One region of the Paenarthrobacter nitroguajacolicus genome, then DNA from elsewhere that is predicted to be linked to it. Evidence: riboswitches for the same ligand, from Rfam matches in the RefSeq annotation. Region 1 holds a riboswitch; each other region holds the start of a gene.
The links. A riboswitch is a leader RNA that binds a small molecule or an ion and turns the genes downstream of it on or off. The one in region 1 is predicted to bind cyclic di-AMP.

Region 1 (5,817 bases):
TGTTGAGCCACTGCACCTGCGCGTCCAAGGTCACCAAGGTGGAGAGCGAAGGCGTGTTGTAGGTCTGGTTCAGCTTGGAGTTGTCAATGGCGGTCTGCAGGTCCAGGAAGTCCGGGATCCAGCGGCCGCTGGCCTTGACCCGTGCCGCACGTTCCAGGGCGGCGGGGGAGAAGAGGCCCAGCCAGAGGCCACCGTCGGAGGCGAAGTTCTTTTGCGGGGCGAAGTAGTAGACGTCCGACTCGGCGACGTCAACGTCCAGTCCGCCGGCCGCTGAGGTGGCGTCCACGAGGACCAGCGAGCCTTCGTCGGCACCCTGCACGCGCTTTACGGGAGCGGCCACGCCGGTTGACGTTTCATTCTGGGGCCAAGCGTAGACGTCCACGCCGGCTTCGGCCGCTGCCACGGGGCGGGTGCCGGGTTCAGCCTTGATGATGGACGAAGCGTCAAGGAACGGTGCCTTGTTGGTAGCTGCAGCGAACTTTGAGCCGAACTCGCCGAATGAGAGGTGCTGGGCCTTCTTCTCGACCAGGCCAAACGCAGCCACGTCCCAGAACGCCGTGGAGCCGCCAACGCCGAGGACAACCTCGTAGCCTTCAGGTGCGCGGAAGAACTGGCTGAGTCCTTCGCGGACCGAACCCACAAGGTTCTTGACCGGAGCCTGACGGTGGGAGGTGCCGAGGATGGTGGTCGACGCGGCAGACAACGCTTCGATCTGTTCCGGGCGAACCTTGGACGGTCCAGCGCCGAAGCGTCCATCCTTGGGCAGCAGGTCGGCGGGAATGGTGATGCTGTTGTCGCTCACGTAGGGCTCCAATGGGTGTCGGCTAGAGATGGGAGGTGGCATGGGGCATCAACTGCCCCTTCGACACCCCAATTCTGCCTGACACGGCCCGGGCGCAGGAACCTGCAGCCGTCATAGTCCGCCACGTGGAATGCAAACGAATCGGATGCGACCGGAATTATCCAGAGTAATTCCAAATAAGCTAGGCTGGTGGTTGGCGTTCATGGGGCGGCGGTGCACACCGTCCGCCCTTGCTGGGGACGCGGTACGGTGGAGATTACGCAAGGAACTGCGTTCGAGGAGAGCTGAGCTGGATGACGGATCTGATCGATACCACTGAGATGTATCTTCGGACCATTTTGGAGCTTGAAGAAGAAAACATAGTGGCACTCCGGGCCCGCATTGCCGAGCGATTGCGCCACTCCGGACCCACTGTTTCCCAGACCATCGGACGCATGGAGCGCGACGGCCTGGTGATTGTGTCCAACGACCGCCACCTGGAGCTCACTGAAGTGGGCCGGAAACGCGCCACAGAGGTCATGCGCAAGCACCGCCTTGCGGAGCGCCTGTTGGCCGACGTTATTGGCTTGGACTGGGCCTATGTACACGATGAAGCGTGTCGCTGGGAGCATGTCATGAGTGAGCGCGTGGAGCGCCGGCTTTACGAGCTCCTGGAGCATCCCACAGAGTCTCCCTATGGCAACCCCATCCCGGGGCTTGAGGCGCTTGGTGGCCTCGCCAGCCAGCCCTTCCCCCGGCTGGATGTCAATCTGCTGCAGGCCATGGACGGCTACGCCACTGATTCCCGCGTTGTGGTCAGCCGCCTTGCGGAGCCCATCCAAGTCGAGCCGGAACTTCTCACCCAGTTGGATGAGGGCGGAATCCGTCCAGGCGCAACAGTGTCGCTGGAGCGCGTCGGTGAGTACATCTCGGTCCGCGTCCCGGGTATCGAGGGCGCCTTGGAGCTACCTCCTGAAGTTGCTGCGCACGTCTTCGTCTCCCTCAGCTGACCGGCACCGGGCCAGCACAGTGTCAAACCTCACTTTTGTGCGTTCGGCGCGCGTGTGACCTGCGGTTTTTCGAAATTGATGATAAGGGCCTCCTTCGCTTGCCCCGCTCCTGTTGATAACGAATTTATTACCAAGAGCCTTAATCCCCTATAGTTATCTACTAGCGCTGATACCAAAGCGTTACCTGATCCGGAGCCGAGCTCTGCCAGCGGATCAGGTGTGCCACCCACCACTGGCAGAGGCGGGGGAACCACAAGCGGCTGTCTAAAGAAGCAGCCTTGGGGTGAAGTCCGCAGCAGAAGTGCCCACGTATGCAAGTCCCTCTTGGGATACCTGTGTGCCGTGAGCGCCTCGTGCGGACCGGGTCTTTGTACTCTCTGACCCGAATCCGACAGCTAACTTCGCAGGCTTTTGAGAGAGGAACAGAGTTTGACATCGCAGAACGTCAGGGGTCGCCGCCGCGCGTCCGGCCCCGCTGCTGAGCTGCGGCCAGCCACCGTCGTAACGGAGATCCGGCCTCGCGACACCGAGCGTCAGGTGCGCCGCCGTAAGAGCCCGCTGCGCCAGGTTGCCGACTTCGCCGCTGCCAGCGGCGTCGGGCAGAAGGCCGGTGTTGCGCTTGCCGCCACCGGACTTGCCCTGACTGTCGGTCTGCCGGCCACGAGTCCCGTCATGGCCACTTCGGAATCAGGCCAGACTGAGTCTGCCCTCGCCGTCGCCGCCCCCACTGGCAGCCAGCCCGAGGTTTCCGCCGCCGCGTCAGCCAAGATCGACTTCAGCCGCGCCGCCGTCGCCACTTCTGCCGACCCCGATGGGAAGCTGAAGCAGCTGCTCAGCGCCCAGTCGACTGAGAGCATCCAGCGGGCCTCGTCCGTTGGCAGCATGGCCAGCCCCCTGGACACGCTCACCACGGCATCCCCTTTTGGTTACCGCATCAGCCCCCTCACGGGTGGCGCAGGTGACTTCCACCGTGGCCAGGACTTCGTTGCCCAGTGCGGCACGGCTGTGCACGCAGCGGCCACCGGCAAGGTTACGTTCGCCGGATGGCACGAGTACGGCGGAGGCAACCGCGTGGTCGTTGACCACGGCAATGGCCTCGAGACCACGTACAACCACCTGTCGTCCTTCACCGTCCAGGTAGGCCAGACCGTAAACCGCGGCGACACCGTCGCCCTGAGCGGCACCACGGGCGCTTCCACCGGCTGCCACCTCCACTTCGAGGTCCAGGTCAACGGTGAAGTTGTAGACCCCATGGGCTGGCTCTAAGCCAGTTGATGGTTGCCTCTCGCATTAGCGGGACGCCCCGTGACCTGAATGTGACATTCGCTTTCAAGTGTTGTAGCGTACAGAGCGCATCGGCTTTTTAGGGGGCCGGTGCACTTGAGTGGATTGCCTAGCTCTGCCACCTCTCAAGGTCCGTTCGCATAAATCGTCTGGCAGGGGCGGGGGAACCACTTCTGGCCTTCGAAAGAAGGCCTTGGGGTTAAGTCGCAAAAGCTTCCTTGGAAGCAGCGCGGCCGGATGACTCCCATCCGAATCCGACAGCTCACCTCGCAGGCATTGGGAGAGGCTACCTACGTGTCATCACGCACTACCCCTGCGCGCCATCGCGCCCAAACGGTTCGCACGAACCCGTTGAACACTCTTTCCAAGGCTGTTTCCTCCAACGCAGGAACCGTGGGCCGTCAGGCCGCCGTCCTTGCAGCAGCCTCAGGCCTCGTCCTCACCGTCGGCTTGCCGGCACAAGCAACAGACACCGACGTTTCCAAGTCGGAGGCCTCCAGCACCCAACAGCTGGTTGCTACCGCGGTGATTACCGCAGAACCGACAGCCACCGTTTCCTTCGAGAGCCCCACCGTGGCCACCCTGGAAGCCCCCAAGGTACAGCGCGCAGCGCAGGTTGCCGAGCGCGCAGCGGCCACCAGCGAAGAAACAGCGGAAGCAGTTACAGCAAAGTCTTCCGAGGCCAAGGATTCGGCCTCCAGTGCAGCTGCCTCCGGTCTCGCCGCCATTGCCTACACCGGCATCGGCTCTCCCTACGTTTGGGGCGGAACCACACCCAACGGTTGGGATTGCTCCGGCTTCACCCAGTGGGTCTACGCACAGGCCGGAATCAGCATCCCCCGCGTCAACGCCTGGACGGCCATGACGCCCACCAGCACTCCTGCTCCCGGCGACCTCGTCATGCAGAACGGCGGAGCCCACGTAGGCATCTACGTCGGCAACGGCATGATGATCAGCGCTTTGAACCCCGGCCAGGGAACGCTGCTGCACTCCGTAGCGTCCACCGGCACCTCCTCGTTCTACACCCTCCGCTAGAAAAATCCGGTTCGGGGTCGGCCGGCATTCCCCACATGCTGGCCAACCCACTACCCGCGTGCACCCCAACTGCATGCGGATACGAAAAGAGAAAATCATGACCAGTGCAAACAAGGTTGCACGGCACCGCGCTGAGGCCCCCAAGACCAGCTCGCTTGCCGTCATCGCCAAGGCCGTCAGCAACAACGCCGGTGGCGTTGGCCGCCAGGCAGCAGTTATTGCCGCAGCTTCAGGCCTGGTCCTGACCAGTGGCATCGCAGCCAACGCTGCCGATACCAACGTGGATCGCGAATCGACGTCCACGTCCACTCTTGACGTGCAGTCGGTAGTCCAGGCCACCATCGCCGCGGACTCCACTGTGGCCATCTCCTACGAGCGCCCCGTGGTCACAACGGTGGAAGCCCCGGCTCCCGTGGTGGTCGAGGAAGCTCCGGCCAAGGTTGAAGCCAAGGTCGAAAACAACGAGGCAACCGCGGTTACCGCCAACGCAGCTCCGGCAGTCAACGCAACCGTTGCCGTCAGCAACGCGACCCCCGCTCCGGCAGCTCCCGCCGCATCCAGCGGCCTCGGTGCCGCTATCGCTGCTGCAGCTTACGCCCAGCTCGGCGTCACCCAGGACTGCACCATGCTTGTGACCAACTCCTTGGCCGCCGTGGGTATCAACTTCCACGACTGGCCCGCTGGCTACCTCTCCCTTGGCCGCACCGTGAGTGCAGCTGAAGCCCAGCCTGGCGACCTCGCCTACTACGCCAACGGCGGTTTGGCCGGACAGGCCCACATCGCTGTCTACGTCGGCAACGGCCAAGCAGTTCACGGTGGATGGAACGGATCCACCACGGCACTGTTCAGCGCCAACGTGGGCTCCGGCCCGGTCTTCATCCGCGTCAACGGCTGATCCACATCGCGTAAGAACACCCCGCTGGCTTTGGCCGGCGGGGTGTTCTGCTTTAACCCTTGCCGGCTCGTGGGATGCCCGTAGTAGTGGGCGTGCGGCCACCACCCACTTCGGTTCTGAAAGCCACCCGACCTGCCGCAAATCACGTGTGTCGGGGCGGTTCTGCCCCTCAAAGTAGGTGGTGGCGGCACACAAAGGGACCCTTTGATTTCCGCCACATCCCTTAACCGCGCATGAACTCTTGCCGACACTGCACGCGAAACGACGGAAAAATTCGTTGATACGGCATATAAGTGCTTACCCTTATGTTGTCGATCCACAGCCCGTACATGCAGAGGGCAGCCGGCCCTCGTGCCCCTGACGGGTGCGGCCGTGAAGAGGTACGTGCATGCGCACACTCGTTCTGAATGCTGGATATGAACCGCTGGCGGTAATAACATTCCGCCGGGCGCTGGTCCTTGTGCTGACTGGGAAAGCTAGCGTGGTGGCCGAAGGCGACGAGCCTGTCGTCGGGCCACAGGAGATACTCGGAAGACCTTCCGTGATCCTCCTCAACCGCTACATCCGTCCCCGGTACAACAGGATTACCGCCGTGAGTCGCCGCGGGGTACTTCGCCGCGACGGCCATCGCTGCGCCTACTGCGGGAAAACAGCCCACACCATAGACCACGTCCACCCCAAATCCAGGGGCGGCGCGGATTCCTGGGAAAACCTGGTTGCGGCGTGCTTGAAATGCAACAACGCCAAGAGCGACCACACGCTGGCAGAGATGGGTTGGAATCTCCGTTTCAAGCCCGGCGTGCCCCAGGGAA
Region 2 (5,817 bases), 720 kb from region 1:
GCCCCTGCGAATCAGCGGCTTGTTCGTTGAGCGATACGTTCAAGGGTGGGATCCACGGATAAGCGCGGGATCCGTGCCAACGCGACGCTTGGCACGCATCCCTGCCAGCTTCGTGGTTCCGGCTGCGACCAAGAGTGTGAGGATGGCCGCGGCCGTGTGCGTGTAGAGCAGGAGGTGAACGGAGCCACCACTGGCTGCTGCCCCTGCCGGCGCGTCTCCCAAGACCGGGCCGCCGTGCAAGTGGTCCAGGAACCCGTTACCGGGAAAGTACCCGCCAAAGGCGTCAAAACCCAGGTGCAGCAACTGCTGGGCAAGGCCGGAGAGCAGCAGCAACAGCAATGGTCCGTGCACCCAGCGGGCAACGAGTTGGGCCGCCAGGCAGGACAGTGCGGCGAAGCCCAGAAGGACTGGAACGGCGGGAATGCTGCCGCCAGCCAGCATGTGCGCGGCCAATCCAAGGGCCACCGCGGCCAGCCCTGCAACCCAAGCCCACTTCTCCTGCACAAGAGGTGTGCGCATCGCTGTCCTTTCCTCCACACAGGCTATGTGGAGGAACGTGTCCATGAACAGGGCCTTCCAAATGTCCGCCTACGCCAAGCGCCCGTCTACGCCAGGAGCGTGTTGATCAGCCGCGCGGCAACCTTCGCGGTCCGGGAATCAATGTCGAACTCGGGATTCAGCTCTGCCACGTCCAGGTGCAGCAGCTTTCCGCTGGCAGCAACTTGCCTGCAAATCGCACTGATCACCGGCAGCGGCACACCGTATGCGGCGGGCGCGCTCACCCCGGGTGCCACCGACGCCGGCATCACGTCCAGATCGATGGTCAGGTACAACATGTCCACGCCGGCCAGGAAGTCGGCAACAAAGACTGCGGCTGCTTCCGGAGTGCACTGTTCATCAAGCAGGTACTTCACGCCCAAGCGCCGGGCCGTGTTGAAGAGCGTCCGCGTGTTGTTGGGCTCCGAGATGCCGACGACGGCGTACTGAAGTTCACGCCCCGCGGCGGCTTCCGCGTGGGCCATCTGCAGGAAGGGCGTCCCTGAGCTCGGCGTCGCTTCATCCCGCAGGTCAAAGTGGGCGTCCAGGTTCAGGACACCCAGTCGCTTGCCGCGAACTGCTGCGGAACCAGCCACGCCCAAGTAGCTGGCGAAGGCGGTCTCGTGGCCCCCGCCCAGCACCACGGTGAGATTGCCGGCGTCGAGCAGTCCCGAGATGGCGCGTCCGGCGCGCTCTTGGCCCGCCTCCAGTGAGTCGTCCTCCACAACCACATCACCGGCGTCGAAAACGTCACGATCAAGGTGGAACGCCAGCGGCCCCAACGCAGAGCGGATGGCGGCGGGAGCGGCAGCAGCGCCAACGCGCCCCTGGTTTCGGAGGACGCCGGCGTCGCTGCAGAAACCAAGCACGACGGCGGGACGCGAGGCTGCTTCGGAGGCAGACGTCTCGTGGGGTGCTACTGCTTGCCACCACCGCCGGTGCTCATCGCCATCGCCATCAAAACGACCCGTCCAGGGGGCAGGCGCGACATCTACGGTGAAGGGGCTGGTTTCCATGCTTCAAGCACACCGGACATGGGACCCCAAAACCAGCCATTCCGTCACGGGGGTGTCTGAAACCCCGGACTCACGCTCCCCGTAGACGCCGCGAGATGGCATTTGATGCCAATGTTCGCGCCAAACACCGTCATCAAATGCCATCTCGGCGAGGACCTACTTGACGCCCAGCAACTCCTCCACAGTTCCGATGCCGAAGAACAGCAGGAACGCGGCTGCCACAGCCCACATCAAGGGGTGGACTTCGCGGGCGCGGCCCTGGAACGTGCGGATCAGGACGTAGGAGATGAAGCCGGCGCCGAGGCCGTTGGCAATTGAATAGGTGAACGGCATGAGGGCGATGGTCAGGAACGCGGGAATTCCGACGCCCCAGTCCTGCCAATCGATCTTGCCCACCTGGGAGACCATCATGAAGCCCACGACCACCAGTGCGGGAGCCACGGCCTCGAACGGCACCAGGTTGATGAGCGGCGTGAAGAACATGGCCACAAGGAAGAGGACGCCGGTGACGATCGAGGCGAGACCGGTTCGGGCGCCTTCTCCAATGCCGGCGCCGGACTCGACGAAGATCTGGTTGGAGGAAACGGAAGCTCCGCCGCCCACGATTGCGCCGAGGGCATCAACCTGAAGGACGCGGTCAACGTTGGGGATGTTGCCGTCTTTGTCCACGGTTCCGGCCTCGTTGGCCAGCCCAACCATGGTTCCCATGGCGTCGAAGAAGATGCTCAGGAGGATCACGAAGGCCAGCAAAGCCGCCGCGATGAAGCCGAGGTGTTCAAAAGCACCGAAAGGGTTGGCCTTGCCGATGAGGGACAGATCCGGGGCGCCCCATTCGGTGAGCGTGGGGGCCACCAGGGACCAGCCGCGGGGGTTGACGTTGGTTCCGTCAAAGCTTGGGCCGATGTGCAGCGTGAATTCGAGGATGGCGGCCAGCGCAGTGGAGACCACGATGCCGATCAGGATGGCGCCGCGGACCTTTCGGACCACCAAGGCGATGGTCAGGATCAAGCCCACTGCGAAAACGAGTGTCGGCCAGCCCATGAGCTTTCCGTCCACGCCCAGGCCCAACGGAACGGTGGTGCCGGCAGCATCAGGGATGCGGCGGACGAAACCGGCGTTGACCAGGCCAATGAGTGCGATGAAGAGGCCGATGCCCACAACAATTGCCGTCTTCAGGGCCTCCGGAACCGCCTTGAACACGGCTGTTCGGAAACCGGTCAGCACCAGGATGAGCATGGTGATGCCGGACAGCACCACGAGCCCCATCATGTCCGGCCAAGTCAATCCGGGATGGGAAGCCACAGTGACTGCCACGAAGGCGTTGACGCCCAAGCCTGTGGCCACGGCAAACGGATGTTTGGCCCACGCGCCCATGAGGATGGTCAAGATGCCGGCAACGAACGCCGTGGTGGCTGCCACGGCCGTGAAGCCCAGCGACGCGCCACTCGAGTCGGGTCCGGAGAGGATCAGCGGGTTCAGCACCACGATGTAGCTCATGGCGAAGAAGGTCGCGAAGCCGCCACGGATTTCCCGCGAATACGTGGATCCACGTTCGGAGATTTTGAAGTAGCGGTCGATTGCAGAACCTTGTTTGAGCATGAAGGTCTCCGGGGATCGAGGGGAGTTTGCTCTCAAATCCTATGTTGTCCGGTGTGGGCCCTTTGAACCATTCGCCTAGTCTGTAAGGAAGCCAACACTAGGAGAAACCGCCCCATGCGTACCATCCGCCCGCTTCTGGCCGCCGTCGTCGCTGCCCTTGCTTTCGCGTCCGCTTTGCTGTTTTCCGCGGCTCCGGCGTCCGCGCACGACGTCGCCGAGTCAACCGCGCCAGCCAACGGTGCCAGCGTGGCGGAAGTCCCGGCGTCGGTCTCCATCACGTTCAACAACCGCCCGCTCGCGATTGGTTCCGGCGTCACCGTGACGTCCGGCGGTGAGAACTGGGCGGACGGTCCGGTCGAAATCATTGACAGCCAGGCTGTCCAAAAGCTTCGCGAGGGCGCTCCAGCTGGTGAATACACCGTGGTTTGGCGTGTAGTCAGCTCGGATTCCCACCCCATTGAGGGCACCTTCGCGTTCACGGCCGCCGCGGGAACCGCGACGACGGCGAGTGGCCCGGTTGGTGTCTCGCCGTCGGTGTCGGCGCCGTCAGCCGAAGTACCGACGGCGGGTACCGCAGCGCCGGGAACGGGCAGCAGCGAGCCTGCCGCTGACGCCTCCCAACCCTTCCCTTGGAGCATTGTCGGGCTGGCTGTTGTTGCTGTGGGTCTCGTTATTTACCTTGCTGTTACCGCACGGAAGAAACTCGCCGCTTCGAACAGCCCTGATGGCGATACTTCCGCGGAATAACGCGGTTTTCTACGTACCTGCGAATATCTCGAAACGGACACTGCGACACGCCAGAAGCCCACTTCCCGTTACTTAAATGTGACTTCGGAGGAATCATCGCGTACGGTAGTACCTGTGCCTGTTCCACGTAGCGGGCACTTCCGGCCTGATTGCCTAGCTCTGCCGCAGTCCGGAATCCGTTCGCAGACAAACCTACGGCAGAGACGGGGAACCCAATTTAGGCCGCTTTCGAGCGTGCCTTGGGGTGAAGTCACGAAGCTTCCGCTGAACAGCGGGGGATAGTGGCCGGGTGACTCCCATCCGAATCCGACAGCTAACCTCGCAGGCATCGGGAGAGGCTCTTTCATGTCTTCACGCATTCTTCGCGGCCGTCGTAAGGCGGACAGCGTACGTCCTAATCCGTTCATCTCCATCTCGAAGGCAGTAGCCAGCAACGCTTCCGGCGCTGGCCGCCAGGCAGCTGTTATCGCAGCAGCCTCGGGCCTCGTTTTGACCGGCTCCATTGCTGCTCACGCAGCTGAGGCTCCGGTTCAGCGCGACTCCAGCCCCGCAACGGTCGCTGAGACCGTTTCCGAGGCACCCACCAAGGTTGTTACCGCCCTGGCGACGGCTACCGTCAACTTCGAGCGTCCGGCCGTTGCTTCCGTAGCAGCTCCGGTCATCGAAAAGCCGGCTCCCGTTGTTGAGGCCCCTGTGGTCCAGAAGGCAGCCGTCACCACTGCTGCTGCAACAGCTCCCGTCGCCGCCCAGGCTGCGGTTGCTGCTCCTGTGGCTGCCGCACCGGCTGCCCCTGCTCCTGTAGCTGCTGCCCCCGCCGTTGGCGGCGTCAACGCAGCCATGGTTGCCTCGGCTTACGCACAGATCGGCGTCTTCCAGGACTGCACCGCCATGGTCGAGAAGGCTCTCGGCTCCGCTGGCATCCCGGTAGGCGACCTCGGTCCCATGCAGTTCATGAACTACGGCAAGGTCGTTAGCGATCCCCAGCCCGGTGACATGATCGTCCAGTCCGGCCACGTTGCTATCTACATCGGCAACGGCCAGGCAATCAGCGGTGGCATCAACGGCAACCAGACGGGCATCCACCCGATCAGCTGGTTGACCGCAACGGGTCCCCTGACCTACGTACGCGCTGGCGCATAAAGCCTCACGCTTCAGTTCAAAGGCCGGTGCCTTCAAAGACTATTGTCTTTGGAGGTGCCGGCCTTTGGCGTTAAGTTCTGTTTGTTAATGTTCAGCGGGGAAGAACGTTCAGCGGGGAACGTTCGACGGCGGGTCTATAGCCGCGTGGGCGGCGGGGCCCGTGCGGGCCCCTAGGCGTAGTGCCCCTAGGCGAGGGCGATGCCCGGACCTGCGGGCAGGGCAACTTTTGAGGAGATGGCTTGGCCCACTGCCTTGGCTTGCCGCAGCACTTCCTTAGGAGACGGCGTGATGAGGTCCCCAACGCCCACCAGGTGCATCCCTACCGCCCGCATGGCGGCCGCGAAGTTCTGGCCAACGGCTATCCCAAGTTCGGCGAGCATGCGCCGCAACTGGCTTTGGGCACAGCGCGTGACTACTACGTGGTCCGCCAGGAGGACACCGTTGGCTGTGTGGACTGCCCACTGGCGTGGAGTGGATTCGAGGGGGCCGGATACATGGAGTCCCGTTCTGAGGCCCGCTGTGGTCATGCTGGCGGCCAGCCCATATCCGATTTGCCGGGAGGGGTCCGAACCCAGGAAATCAAGGCGGACGGCGCGGGTGGTGTTGCGAACGTCCAGTTGGTGGTTGGCGGCGTAGTTCCGCAGATGTCGGAGGATCTCGTTGCGTTCTTGCATGGCTGCAGGATCGGCCACCTCGGTGCGTTGAAGCATGCCTGTGTGGACAGAAGGACCTGTGGTGGACAGTGCACCGAACCCGTCTACGACGATGGAGCCCACGC
Region 3 (5,817 bases), 290 kb from region 1:
CGCCGGTATGCGCCCGCTGGCGCTGATTTCGAGGCATTGACGGCCGAGCTCGGCGAGATGGAACGCTCCCGTACCGATGGCGTCATTGCGCTTCCCGGAGCAGAAGCCCTGCTGGCGCGGCTGCCCGATGACGCCATCGCGTTGGTTACCTCCGCAGACCGGACCCTTGCCGATATCCGCATGCAGGCGGCCGGGCTCGCCATACCGTCCACAACGGTCACAGCGGAATCCGTCACGCGCGGCAAGCCGCATCCGGAAGGCTATCTCAAGGCGGCGGCGCTCCTGGGAGCCGACCCGGCCGACGTCGTGGTTTTCGAAGACGCGCCTGCCGGCATCGCCGCCGCGCGCGCCGCGGGGATGCGGACCGTTGTGGTGGGCAAGGCCGCTGCCAGGCACAATGCGGAGCTGGAGCCGGGCATGTGGCGGATCCCGGACTACTCGGCGGTCACCGTCACCGCAGTGAAGGACGACGACGGCGGCCACCTCCTGACGCTGACCCTTTAGCCCTTTCTGCGCGGTCTGTTCCAAGCGGTGAACCGGGCGTAGGCTGTGCGCATGTCTGCGATGCCGGAGGCGTACGGTGCTGCATTGGAGCGGGCCATGGTCCACGCCGGTGAGTGGCTTGCGTCGGTTCCCACCCGTTCTGTCCGCCCTTCATCCGACGCCGACCAGGTGGCCAAGAGCATCCTGCCGCGTCTCCCCGACGGAGCAACCGATGCCGCGGAGGTAGTGGACGAGCTGGCCGCGCTGGCTGAGCCCGGCTTGATGGCGATCCAGTCCGGACGGTTTTTTGGGTGGGTCATGGGCGGAACTTTGCCCGCCGCCATGGCCGCTGATTGGCTCGTCTCTGCCTGGGACCAAAACACCGGGCTCCGGTTCGCCACTCCCGCCGCCGCTGCCATCGAGGAATCGGCCGCCGCCTGGCTTTTGGACCTCCTGCACCTGCCCGCGACTGCCGACGTCGGATTCACCACGGGTGCCACAACCGCTAACTTCGTGGGGTTGGCAGCGGGCCGCCAATACCTGATGGACGAGGCCGGATGGGACCTCGAAGCGCTCGGTCTCAGCGGCGCACCGCGCATCACAACCTTTGCCGGCCGGGAACGGCATGCCGCAGTGGATCTGGCATTGCGATACCTCGGTTTGGGCGCCTGTGTTCCGGTAGACGCCGACGACGAGGGCCGGATCTTCCCCGACGCCCTTGCTGATGCCATGGATCAGCAACCGGGGCCATCGTTGGTCTGCCTGCAAGCCGGCAACCTCCACTCCGGGGCATTTGATCCCATGGAGGAAGCCATAGCTGTGGCACACGATCGCGGCGCGTGGGTGCACGTTGATGGTGCCTTTGGTTTGTGGGCCGCTGTGAGCCCGAGGCTGCGAGGCCGACTGGCGGGTGTGGAAGACGCAGATTCGTGGGCAACGGATGCCCATAAGACCCTGAATGTCCCTTACGACTGTGGCTTGGCAATAGTGGCACGCCCGGAAGCCCTGAGGCGTGCCTTCAGCGTTCACACGAGTTACCTCATTGCCACTGATGCCGGGCCTGGGGATCCTTTCGAGAAAGTTCCGGAGATGTCCCGCCGCGCCCGGGGCATCCCGGTCTGGGCTGCACTCAGGCAGCTGGGCCGGGACGGCGTGATTTCCATGGTTGAGCGCCTGGCAGCAAATGCCCGTGCTTTGGCTGAAGGACTGTCCTCGATCCCTGGCGTGGAGGTGCTCAACGACGTCGTGTTCACGCAGGTCTCGGTGTGTTTCGGAAGCGATGACCGTACGCACCGGATCACCCAGCGGCTCATGGCCGAAGGCGCGGTCTGGATGTCCGGTTCGTCGTGGCGTGGCCGCGAGATCTTACGGATTTCGGTGAGCAATTGGACTACGGACGCCGGGGATGTCGCCGCGTCCGTCGCAGCCGTGCGGGGAGCGGTGAAGGCCGAACCGGAGGCATAGCGTTCTACGGCCACGCACCTGTGAAACGGCAAAGCCGCGCCCGTTCCCGCCATCCGCTCCAGTGGGTACTGGTGCGAACGGCGGCAACGGGCGCGGCAATCAAGCAGTCTGGCTTAGTACCAGTTGTTGGCCAAGTGGAAGCCCAGAGCGGCGGACGGGGATCCGTAGCGCTCCTTGATGTAGTTCAGGCCCCACTTGATTTGGGTCTGGTAGTTGGTTTCCCAGTCAGGACCAACGGTAGCCATCTTGGAAGCAGGCAGGGACTGGACGATGCCGTAGGCGCCGCTGGAAGCGTTCATCGCCGTGGTCTTCCAGTTCGATTCCTTCTCCCACAGCGTGTTCAGGGCAGTCATTTCGCCCGGGCCCCAGCCGTAGTTGCCAAGCATGCTCAGTGCGTACGCCTTGGCAGCAGCGGGGTCGTCCACGGCCTTGGGGGCGGCAGCAGCAGCTGCGGCTTCCGCGGCGGCGGCGGCAGCAGCGGCGTCGGCGGCTTGCTTGGCAGCAGCGTCAGCAGCAGCCTTCTCAGCGGCGGCTTGGGCGGCAGCTTGGTCTGCGGCAGCCTTTTCGGCGGCGGCCTGCGCGGCTGCGGCCTGGTCAGCGGCAGCCTTCTCGGCGGCAGCCTTGTCAGCAGCTGCCTTTTCCGCGGCGGCCCTGTCGGCTGCGCCCTTTTCGGCGGCAGCATCCAGGGAAGCGGAGATCTCGGCCGACTTGTTCGTGTTGACCTGCGCACTGGACTGGGTTCCGGCTACGCGGCTGGCCTCGGGGAGGGTCAGTGCGGCGTTTGCGGCGGTTCCGAGCGATGCAACGCCCAGTGCAGCTGCCACGACACCGGCTACGACGGACATGCGGTGGCCGGACTTACCCTGGCGGGCTGCGTTCTTGAGGACAGACTGCGACTTGGTGTGCGGTGCGTTGTGTTCGTCGCGGCGACGCGCGGAAGGGCGCGTCTGATCGTTAAATTCAGACATGTGATTACCTCTCAGCGCCTGCGGAGTTAGCTGTCGGGTTCGGATGAGGTCATCCGGCCGCGCATCATGCTGCGGCTTCACCCCAAGGGCCGGCCAAAAAGGCCTGGGCCCGGAGACTCTGGGTCCCCCGTCTCTGCCTCGGAGAAAGAACGGACTCCGGGAAGTGGCAGAGCTCGGCGCATCCCGGATGTGGGCCTGCTAGGGACGACCCACCCTTTCGACGGTACAGGAGGATTCCACAGAAGTCACATTTAGGTAACAGAGATCACGACGCCGGTGAGTCGCCTTGCCCGATTCGTTATAGGCCTTCGGTGTTCACGGTAGGGAGTCGGAGGGTGAATTCCGTGCGACCCGGCCGCGAGGTCACTTCCACGCTACCGCCATGCGCTGAAACGATGGCCTCCACAATGGACAAGCCGAGTCCGGAGGTGCCCTCAGAGCCCGATCTTGCGGCATCAGCGCGGGCAAACCGGGAGAAGATCCTGCCTTGGAAGTCTTTCGGAATTCCGGGGCCGTTATCCGTCACTGTCACCACGGCACTGCCATCGGCGGAGAGCATGACGCCTGTGACCACGGTAGTACCTGGATCCGTGTGTTTGCGGGCATTGGACAACAAATTGCCCAGCACCTGATGAAGTTGGGTGGCATCGCCGCGCACAGTGATGGGCTCATCAGGGAGCTGGAGCTGCCAGATGTGATCCGACGCCATGACTTTCTCGTCACTGACCGTTTCGATCACGAGCTGTGTCAGGTCCACGTCCTCAACTTTGACAGGCTGTCCCTCGTCCAACCGCGCCAGTAGAAGAAGGTCCTCCACCAAGGTGGTCATGCGTTCGGACTGGCTTTGGACACGCGCCAGCGACTTCCGGCCATCCTCGGTGAAGTTCTCCGTCATCCTTAGTAGCTCGGTGTAGCCCCGGATGGCGGTCAGGGGAGTCCGCAGTTCGTGCGAGGCATCGGCCACGAACTGGCGCACCTTGGTTTCGCTTTCCTGCCGTGCTTCCAGCGCGCTCGAAACGTTGTTCAGCATCTGGTTCAAGGCATAGCCGACGCTGCCCACTTCCGTTCCGGGGTGGGATGCCGACGGCGGTACGCGCACCGCAAGTGCCACCTCGCCGGCGTCGAGAGGCAGGCGCGAAACCTTCGTGGCCACCTCGGAGAGCTGCTCAAGAGGACGCATGGTCCGGCGGATGATGACCGTTCCCACGAGCCCGATCACCACCAGCCCAGCCAGCGAGACCAGCACCATGGTCCACACCAGCGAGGCTTCTGCGCTCTGCTTGTCCTCCAGCGGCAGGCCCGTCACAATCACGTCGCCATAAGTGGTTTCGACTGCCACAAGCCGGTAATCGCCGTTGGACAGCGATCGGTCCACGGGTTGGTTGTCCGTGGGAAGCGACACCAGGACCTGCTCATCGTCTGCTGAGAGCGAGACGCGGTGACCTTGGGCGTCGATCAAACCCGAGCTTCGCACGGTGGAGCCGTCGATCCTCGCGTTGAGCGTGCCTGCCGCCTGCCCGCGCGCCTCCAAAGGATCCGGCCTGCCGGGGGATGACGGAAAGTTCGACGGCGGCCTGCCGAAGTCATTCGCGCGGCTGGACGCCTGCTCCAACTGCCTGTCGAGCTGCCTGTTGAAGACCATGTCCATGGACGCGTAGCTGACCACCCCCACAGCAGCGCAAATGGCGATCAATAGTGCCATGGCCACCAGGACCAAGCGTGTACGCAGGTGCCAGGTGGAGGGATTGAGCCAACTGAGCTGAGTCTGTCCGGCCGACACTCCGGACTTCCTGGCCATTCGCGAGAGGGTGCCCAAGGGCTAGTCCGCAGGCTTGATGACGTAGCCGGCACCCCGGATGGTATGGATCATCGGGGGATGGTCGGCTTCGATCTTCTTGCGCAGATAAGAGATGTAGAGCTCCACGATGTTGGCCTGGCCGCCGAAGTCGTAATCCCACACACGGTCCAGGATCTGGGCTTTGCTGACAACTCGTTTGGGGTTCTCCATGAGGTAGCGCAGTAGCTCGAACTGGGTGGCGGTGAGCGGAATATCCTGGCCGGCGCGGGTTACTTCCCGGGTATCTACGTTGAGCGTGAGGTCGCCGACCACCAGCTCGGCGGTGTCCATGGCAGCTACGCCCGAGCGCTGGACCAGGCGGTGGAGGCGCAGGAGGACTTCTTCCATGCTGAAGGGTTTAGTGACGTAGTCGTCCCCGCCTGCCGCGAGTCCGACAATGCGGTCTTGCACGGCGTCCTTGGCGGTGAGGAACAGGGCGGGAACCTCCGGGGCGAAGGTGCGGATGCGGTTGAGGACCTCCACGCCGTCGAATCCGGGAAGCATGACATCCAGGACCAGTACGTCAGGGCGGAAGTCCTTGGCTAGCTTTACTGCTTCCGGACCATCGCCGGCGATCGCAACAGACCAGCCTGCCATGCGCAGGCCCATGCTCATCAGCTCAGCGAGGCTGGGTTCGTCATCCACCACCAGGGCACGGATGGGGGAGCCGTCCGGATGGGAGAGCTCGGGAAGGTTGTTGGTCATGGAGTGCGAGGAGGCCATGGGATAACTCTCCGTTCTGCTTGTTTGCCAACGCTTTGCCCATCCTGTGAAGACGCTGTGAGATCAGACTAGCGAGGAGGGGGCTGGCGGACACGCTTCCGCGCCCAAGGTTTCCGGCGGCCCGGGTTCAGCCGCGTTCTACGGCTTGTAGCAGATTTTCTGCTGAAAATTGCTTGTGACGATCAGCTCCGATTGGACAACAAGTGTTTCAGATCGTGAGATTCCGTCGATAGAGGGTTAGTGGAAACGGACATGCACATCATCCCCGATATGCCGAAGAATATTCAGTAGATGGCAAATATTTCCCGACTACACCGAATGAAATGGCGTTCATTTACCGAC
Region 4 (5,817 bases), 1.4 Mb from region 1:
GAATCTGGCGCGCTCCCTTGAGGACAGCAACGACATCACCGTGTTCGTGGATGGCACGGTCCACCGCCTACCGACCCAGGCGAGGGACGCCGTCGTCGATCTCCTCGCGAGACTGAGCCGCGGCGAAACGGTGACGGTGAGCAGCGTCGAGGAAATGCTCACCACATCGCAGGCCGCAGAGCTCGCGGGCATCTCTCACACCTATCTGCGCAACATGACCGACCGCGGCGAGATCCCCGTGGAGTACCGGGGAACGCATCGTCGGATCCGGCAGGCTGCCATCATGGCTTGGCTGGAAACGCAGAAGAAGAGGCAGCAGGCCGAGGCGAGCGCAGGAGCTGACGAATCCACCGATTCCCACGGCTAGCCGCCCCGAGTCGCCAGCATGCTGTTCAATAGCGGTATGGCTTCAAGCAAACCTTCCACCGTCTGGCCCGTGGTGCACCATGAACGCCGTGCCCTGTTGCAGGATTTGGATCCGCTTCCGGCAGCACAATGGCAGACGCCGTCGTTGTGTGCCGGTTGGAACGTGCACGACGTCCTTGCTCATGTAATCGACAGCGCCAAGACGACGAGGTTGAACTTCATCCGCCGGCTGATTGCCTCCCGAATGGACTTTGACCGTGATAACGCCGTAGGTGTGGAGCGCGAAAAGACACGAGAACCTGCGCAGACGTTGAACGGGCTGCGCGCGGTGCTTTCGCGGACCTCGGGCCCGCCGGCAAGCTTGGCTACCCGGCTGGTTGAGGCGTTCGTCCACGGAGAGGATATCCGGCGCCCTTTGGGGATCCACCGCGACTACCCCGCCGAGCACGTGGCCACCGCCCTTAGCTACCAAGTGAAGACCGCCACCAAAATGGGTGGCGGTAAGGAAATCGCTGAGGGCTGGCGCTTGGTAGCAACTGACACGTCATTCCGCCATGGCAACGGTCCGGTTGTTGAAGGCTCCGCCCTGGCCCTGCTGTTAGCCGTCTCCGGTCGGCCCATCGGAGCCCACGAAGTGAGCGGGCCAGGGGCTCCCGTGTTCCTGCAGCGCTTGGAGAACCAGTGAACGCGCTGGGCAAGGCGCGCTCCAAAGCGGCAACACTCCTGTCCGCCGACGTCGACGTGATGGGCCTGACCGGACGGATTCTCTGGACCGAGGGCACGCCTCTGCCGGAACAGGGCGCAGAGCCCCGGAATGAGCCGGCATACATCTTGATTCACGGCATTGGCGTGTCGCATCGGTACCTGGCGCGCTTGCATGGAGTCCTGGCCTCGAACGCGCCTACCTATTCGTTGGACCTGCCCGGTTTTGGCGGCACACCCAAGCCCGGCCGCCAGCTGTCCGTGGAGGATTACGGCGCTTTCATTGCCGAGGCACTCAAAAGCTGCGGCATCGATTCCTATGTGCTGGTGGGCCACTCGATGGGCGCCCAATTCGCCATAGAAGCGGCCTTGCATGCCCCGGAGCAGGTCCGGCAGTTGGTGCTGATGGGGCCGGTGGTCGATTCACGGCACAAGAATGTGTGGCGGCAGTCGCTTGCCCTGTCCCTCGACGGAGTACTCCGCGAAAGCCCCACGTCCAACTTGATAGTCATCTCCGACTACATCCGTTGCGGCCCGCGCTGGTACCTCACCGAATTGCCGGTCATGATGAGCTACCCCACGGAGAAACGGCTCGCCGGCGTCCACGTGCCAGTGCTGATTCTGCGGGGCAGCCGCGACCATGTGGCAGGACCGGACTGGGCGCTGCGGCTATCAAGGGCAGTCGCGCAGGGGCGTTTGGTGGAGATTCCGGGGGTCGGGCACGTGGCGCAGCACATGCGCCCCAAGGCTGTGGCGGATGCCATCCGGAGCTTTGTCACCGCCACGACGGCCCACCGTTGAGCACTGAGGCACGACGCCGGCCCCTGAGTTGGGGTCCCTTGTTGGGTTGGGTTGCGGGCTCGGTTTGTTGGCTCATCTTGTTGGGTTAGCCGGTCCCGGTTAGGCTGGCGGAGCATGCACATTAGTAAGTTTGCTTACGAAAGGGCTGATCGTGACCGACAAAGACTCGAATGAGGAAACCCAGGGCTTCGGCGCCACCGGCGCTACGGGACCGTACGACACTACGTCCGATGCCGACAGCATCCACGAGGATCCCGACATGCGCCAGGATGAGGACGAGGACCCCGCCGCATCCGCCAACCCCGATCCCCTCGACGGCAACGTCACTGGCCTGGAGCCGGGCGGCGGAGTCCCTCCCGGAGAAACCCCGCCGGCCGAGGGCAGCATGAGCAGCGATCAAGGCCACGAGGAGTAACACAGTCGCCAACCCGCGGCTCCGTTGGTACCCAGCGACATAGCAGCGGGTTGGCAACGTCCTAGCTGTTCGGCAGCTGCAGGATCTCCCCGAGATCGTATTCAGCGGGCTCCTCCAGTTGCGAGTACGTGCAGCTCTCGGGGGTCCTGTCCGGCCGCCACCTACGGAACTGCGTGGTGTGCCGGAACCTATCGCCTTCCATGTAGTCGTACTTCACTTCGATCACGAGTTCGGGGCGCAGGGGCACGAACGAGAAATCCTTGCCCCCGCTCCACCGGCTTTGCGCGCCGGGCATGCGTGAACCCCCGGCAGCTTCGTCCTGGTTGGCCCACTCACCCCAGGGATGCTCGCTGAGTTCGACTTGATACGGCTCAAGCTCGGCCACCAGGGCCTCCCTCCGGGCCATGGGGAACGATGCCACCACTCCCACGTGATGCAGGCGGCCAGTGTCATCGTGAAGGCCGAGCAGCATCGAGCCAACAACCTTCGCGGTCTTGTGCCAGCGGAATCCGGCCACCACACAATCCGCCGTGCGCTCGTGTTTGGTTTTGAACATCACGCGCTTGTTGGGTTGATAGGCCCCGGTCAACGGCTTGGACAGCACCCCGTCCAGTCCCGCGCCTTCCAATTGCACGAACCATTCCTGCGCCCGCTCGAGATCCGTCACTGCGGGGGTCACATAGACAGGCGGCTCGGCCTTGGCGAGCGCACGCTCCAAGATGGCGCGGCGCTCGGAGAACGGCTTGTCCATGAGGTTCTCGTCGCCCAGCGCCAGGATGTCGAACGCAATCATGGAAGCCGGAGTCTTCTCGGCGAGCATCCTCACGCGGCTGTCGGCGGGATGGATCCTTTGCTGGAGTACCTCGAATTCGAGCCTCTTGCCCTCGATCAGCACGATCTCGCCGTCGATCACGCATTTGTCCGGCAGGTTCTTCCTGAGAGCCTCCACCACTTCGGGGAAGTAGCGGGTCATTGGCTTCTCGTTGCGGCTGCCCAGGATGATCTCGTCGCCATCCTTGAAGACGATGGTCCGGAATCCGTCCCACTTGGGTTCGTAGTGCCCAACATCCGGGATGGTCGGAACGGATTTGGCGAGCATGGGCGAGACGGGTGGCATCACAGGCAGGTCCATAGACAATGTCTACCTGCCGGTGCACCGCGAAGCTAGTGTTAGGCCATGGATATCTCGCTCGATCCAGAGGATCCAGCATGAGTTGCCGACTCCCTCACCGGCACCGAAGCCTAAGTCATAGAAACCCCTCGGTTGGGCAGGCCCTACCGCCCGTTACATTAATGTGACTTTACTTTCCGGCTCATGTACCGTCGTAGAGCGACCCGTATGTCCGCTGGGCCGCTTCCGGATTGACGCCGAGCTCTGCCGCAATCCGGGATCCGCCAGACCCGCGGCAGAGGCGGGGGACCCACAGTTCCCGGGCTTGGTATCCAAGTCCTCGGGGTGAAGCCGCTTAGGCGGCCGGACGGCCTCGTCCGAACCCGACAGCTAACCTCGAAGGCGTTGAGAGGCAACCACCATGTCCCCAACCATGGATCAGCCGCGCCGCGCCCACACTGAAGGCGAGCGCACCAAGCCAACCGGACGCCGTCGGGCCCAAGCCAGCGGATTCCCCACCGGAAACCCAGATGACACTGGCGCGACTAACACTGAAGCTGCTGTTACAGGCACGGTTATCACAGGCACGACGCCGGAACCCGCCACCGCGGCCATGCCCACCACGGCGGCGCCTGCCACTCGTGCGGAAATTCGTGCAGCCGAGCGGGAGCGTGCAGCCCTTGCCGTGATTGCGCCTGAGGCCTCGGCCCCACAGCCGTCGCCCGAACCGTCCGAGCAGGCGGAACCCATGACTGCCGCGATACCTACTGTTCAGCCAGCGGCTCGGAGGTCGACCACACCGGGACCCCCTACCGCGGCGATCCCCATTGTGGCCCCGGCAAGTGCGCCCCCTGCCATTGCGCCTCCTGCTGGTGTGGAGCCGGATCCTCAGGAGCTGAGCGCCCAGGAGCCCGCAACCGCAGCAATTCCAGTGGTGCAGGCTTCAACGCCGGAACCTGCCACGACGGCCATTCCGGTAGTGCCTTCCCGCGAAGCATCCACGAGCACCCCCGAAGCCGCCGAGTCACCGAGCAACGACTCGCCCCGCACCGAGTCCCTGCAAACCGAGTCACCTCGGGGTAAGTCTCAGGCGCAGCTTGCTGCCGCGGCAACGGCGTCGGCAGCACTGGCAAGCCGCAAGGATGTTCGCCGGCAGGCTGCCGCACCCGCTGCGGCACCCTCCGGGGCCAGGTCCAGCGTGGGGTCCACCTCTTCCTTCGGCCGCGAACCCCACGCCGCCCTTCGGAAAGCAGCGTCGGTGAAGCACATGAGCCAGCGCATGGCCGTGGTTGCGGGCGCGCTTGGACTAGTACTGACGGCCGGGACGCTCGGGCAAGCCCTTGAGCTTCCGTTCTTCGGTCAGGAAACTCCTGCGCATGAAGCCAGCGGTGCCGACAGGAATTCGGGCTCCGCAGCCCCTGCACCCAGTGCCTCGTATTCCACGGCTTCCGCACCATCAGCGTCGTCGCCATCAGCCTCGTCACTTGCCACAGCGTCCTCGGAAGCCGGCCAGCCCGCGACATTAGCCGAGGCACCCACGGCCGGGTCGTCGTCGCCGGCTCCGACCCCGAAGGTGTCCCTTGCCAACCCGGTTTGGGTTCCATCGGCTGTCCCCTCCTCAGTCCCGGCCGTCCCTGGGGTGACAAGCCCAGCCCCCACCCAGCCAGCTCCCGCGCCGAGCGAGGTGCCGTCGGACACGGTCACCACACCGCCCACGACTCCGACGCCCACAACCTCACCGACCCCGACGGTCACACCAACGCCGACGCCGACGCCCACACCAACGGAAACTGCAACCCCGACGTCCAAGCCCCGGCCGAGCAAGCCGCAGGCCGCCTCGGCTCCCCAGCCCAGCGAATCTGCGCTTCAAGACATCCTGGACGCAGCCCAGAAGGTCCTCGGTTGAGCACCCGCCTGCCCCGTACCTCCACTCACGCGGGGTGGCATAGCCGGTACTGCAGCAGCAGCAGGACTGCCGCTTTCCGTCGCCGGATGGGACGTTGGAGCTGCCAGCGTTTGCGGCGCTCGTAGGCTCAGATCCGCGGCCGCCCGGCCCAGCGCCGCGCCTTCAAGGCCGCATGTAACTCGAGCCGGATCGCGCCACTCAACGGATCAGCACCGATGAGTTGGCGGATCCGGCCGAGCCGGTTGTAGATGCTGCTCCGGTGGAGGTGAAGTTTGGCGGCGACGTCCTGCACCGAGCCGTCATTGTCATAGAGCAGTTCCAGGACAGGCAGGAGTTCGCCGTTTTTGTCCTGGTCCTCAAGGGCCTGAAAATGCACCGATCCTGTGTCATCCCAGCCTCCGGGTGCCACCAGACGATCGAAAAGTTGATAGACACCAACGGTCCGGCTGTCCACGAGCTCACCTAGCGGGAGGTCCACGGCGGCCGCCTGCGCAGCAACCTTCGATTGACGGTAAG

Region 2: it holds a riboswitch for cyclic di-AMP, as region 1 does, so the genes downstream of both, KCX59_RS02140 (NlpC/P60 family protein) here and KCX59_RS05695 (M23 family metallopeptidase) in region 1, are expected to answer to the same signal.
Region 3: it holds a riboswitch for cyclic di-AMP, as region 1 does, so the genes downstream of both, KCX59_RS04190 (hypothetical protein) here and KCX59_RS05695 (M23 family metallopeptidase) in region 1, are expected to answer to the same signal.
Region 4: it holds a riboswitch for cyclic di-AMP, as region 1 does, so the genes downstream of both, KCX59_RS20680 (hypothetical protein) here and KCX59_RS05695 (M23 family metallopeptidase) in region 1, are expected to answer to the same signal.

Annotation. Positions count from the first base shown of each region.
Region 1 covers NZ_CP073234.1:1,121,806-1,127,622, forward strand. The annotation lists gene serC (phosphoserine transaminase) at 1-802, opposite strand, end outside; gene KCX59_RS05690 (metal-dependent transcriptional regulator) at 1,096-1,791, shown strand; cyclic di-AMP (ydaO/yuaA leader) riboswitch at 2,002-2,216, shown strand; gene KCX59_RS05695 (M23 family metallopeptidase) at 2,221-3,057, shown strand; cyclic di-AMP (ydaO/yuaA leader) riboswitch at 3,203-3,365, shown strand; gene KCX59_RS05700 (C40 family peptidase) at 3,370-4,110, shown strand; gene KCX59_RS05705 (NlpC/P60 family protein) at 4,208-5,005, shown strand; gene KCX59_RS05710 (HNH endonuclease) at 5,394-5,817, shown strand, end outside.
Region 2 covers NZ_CP073234.1:401,918-407,734, forward strand. The annotation lists gene KCX59_RS02120 (hypothetical protein) at 40-519, opposite strand; gene hutG (formimidoylglutamase) at 606-1,553, opposite strand; gene KCX59_RS02130 (NCS2 family permease) at 1,710-3,152, opposite strand; gene KCX59_RS02135 (copper resistance CopC family protein) at 3,267-3,899, shown strand; cyclic di-AMP (ydaO/yuaA leader) riboswitch at 4,074-4,241, shown strand; gene KCX59_RS02140 (NlpC/P60 family protein) at 4,245-5,039, shown strand; gene KCX59_RS02145 (FAD-binding protein) at 5,225-5,817, opposite strand, start outside.
Region 3 covers NZ_CP073234.1:828,767-834,583, forward strand. The annotation lists gene KCX59_RS04180 (HAD-IA family hydrolase) at 1-504, shown strand, start outside; gene KCX59_RS04185 (pyridoxal phosphate-dependent decarboxylase family protein) at 556-1,947, shown strand; gene KCX59_RS04190 (hypothetical protein) at 2,061-2,915, opposite strand; cyclic di-AMP (ydaO/yuaA leader) riboswitch at 2,919-3,080, opposite strand; gene KCX59_RS04195 (sensor histidine kinase) at 3,214-4,713, opposite strand; gene KCX59_RS04200 (response regulator transcription factor) at 4,735-5,475, opposite strand.
Region 4 covers NZ_CP073234.1:4,388,667-4,394,483, forward strand. The annotation lists gene KCX59_RS20655 (helix-turn-helix domain-containing protein) at 1-367, shown strand, start outside; gene KCX59_RS20660 (maleylpyruvate isomerase family mycothiol-dependent enzyme) at 386-1,051, shown strand; gene KCX59_RS20665 (alpha/beta fold hydrolase) at 1,111-1,869, shown strand; gene KCX59_RS20670 (DUF6480 family protein) at 2,021-2,284, shown strand; gene KCX59_RS20675 (ATP-dependent DNA ligase) at 2,346-3,416, opposite strand; cyclic di-AMP (ydaO/yuaA leader) riboswitch at 3,668-3,814, shown strand; gene KCX59_RS20680 (hypothetical protein) at 3,817-5,301, shown strand; gene KCX59_RS20685 (PucR family transcriptional regulator) at 5,429-5,817, opposite strand, start outside.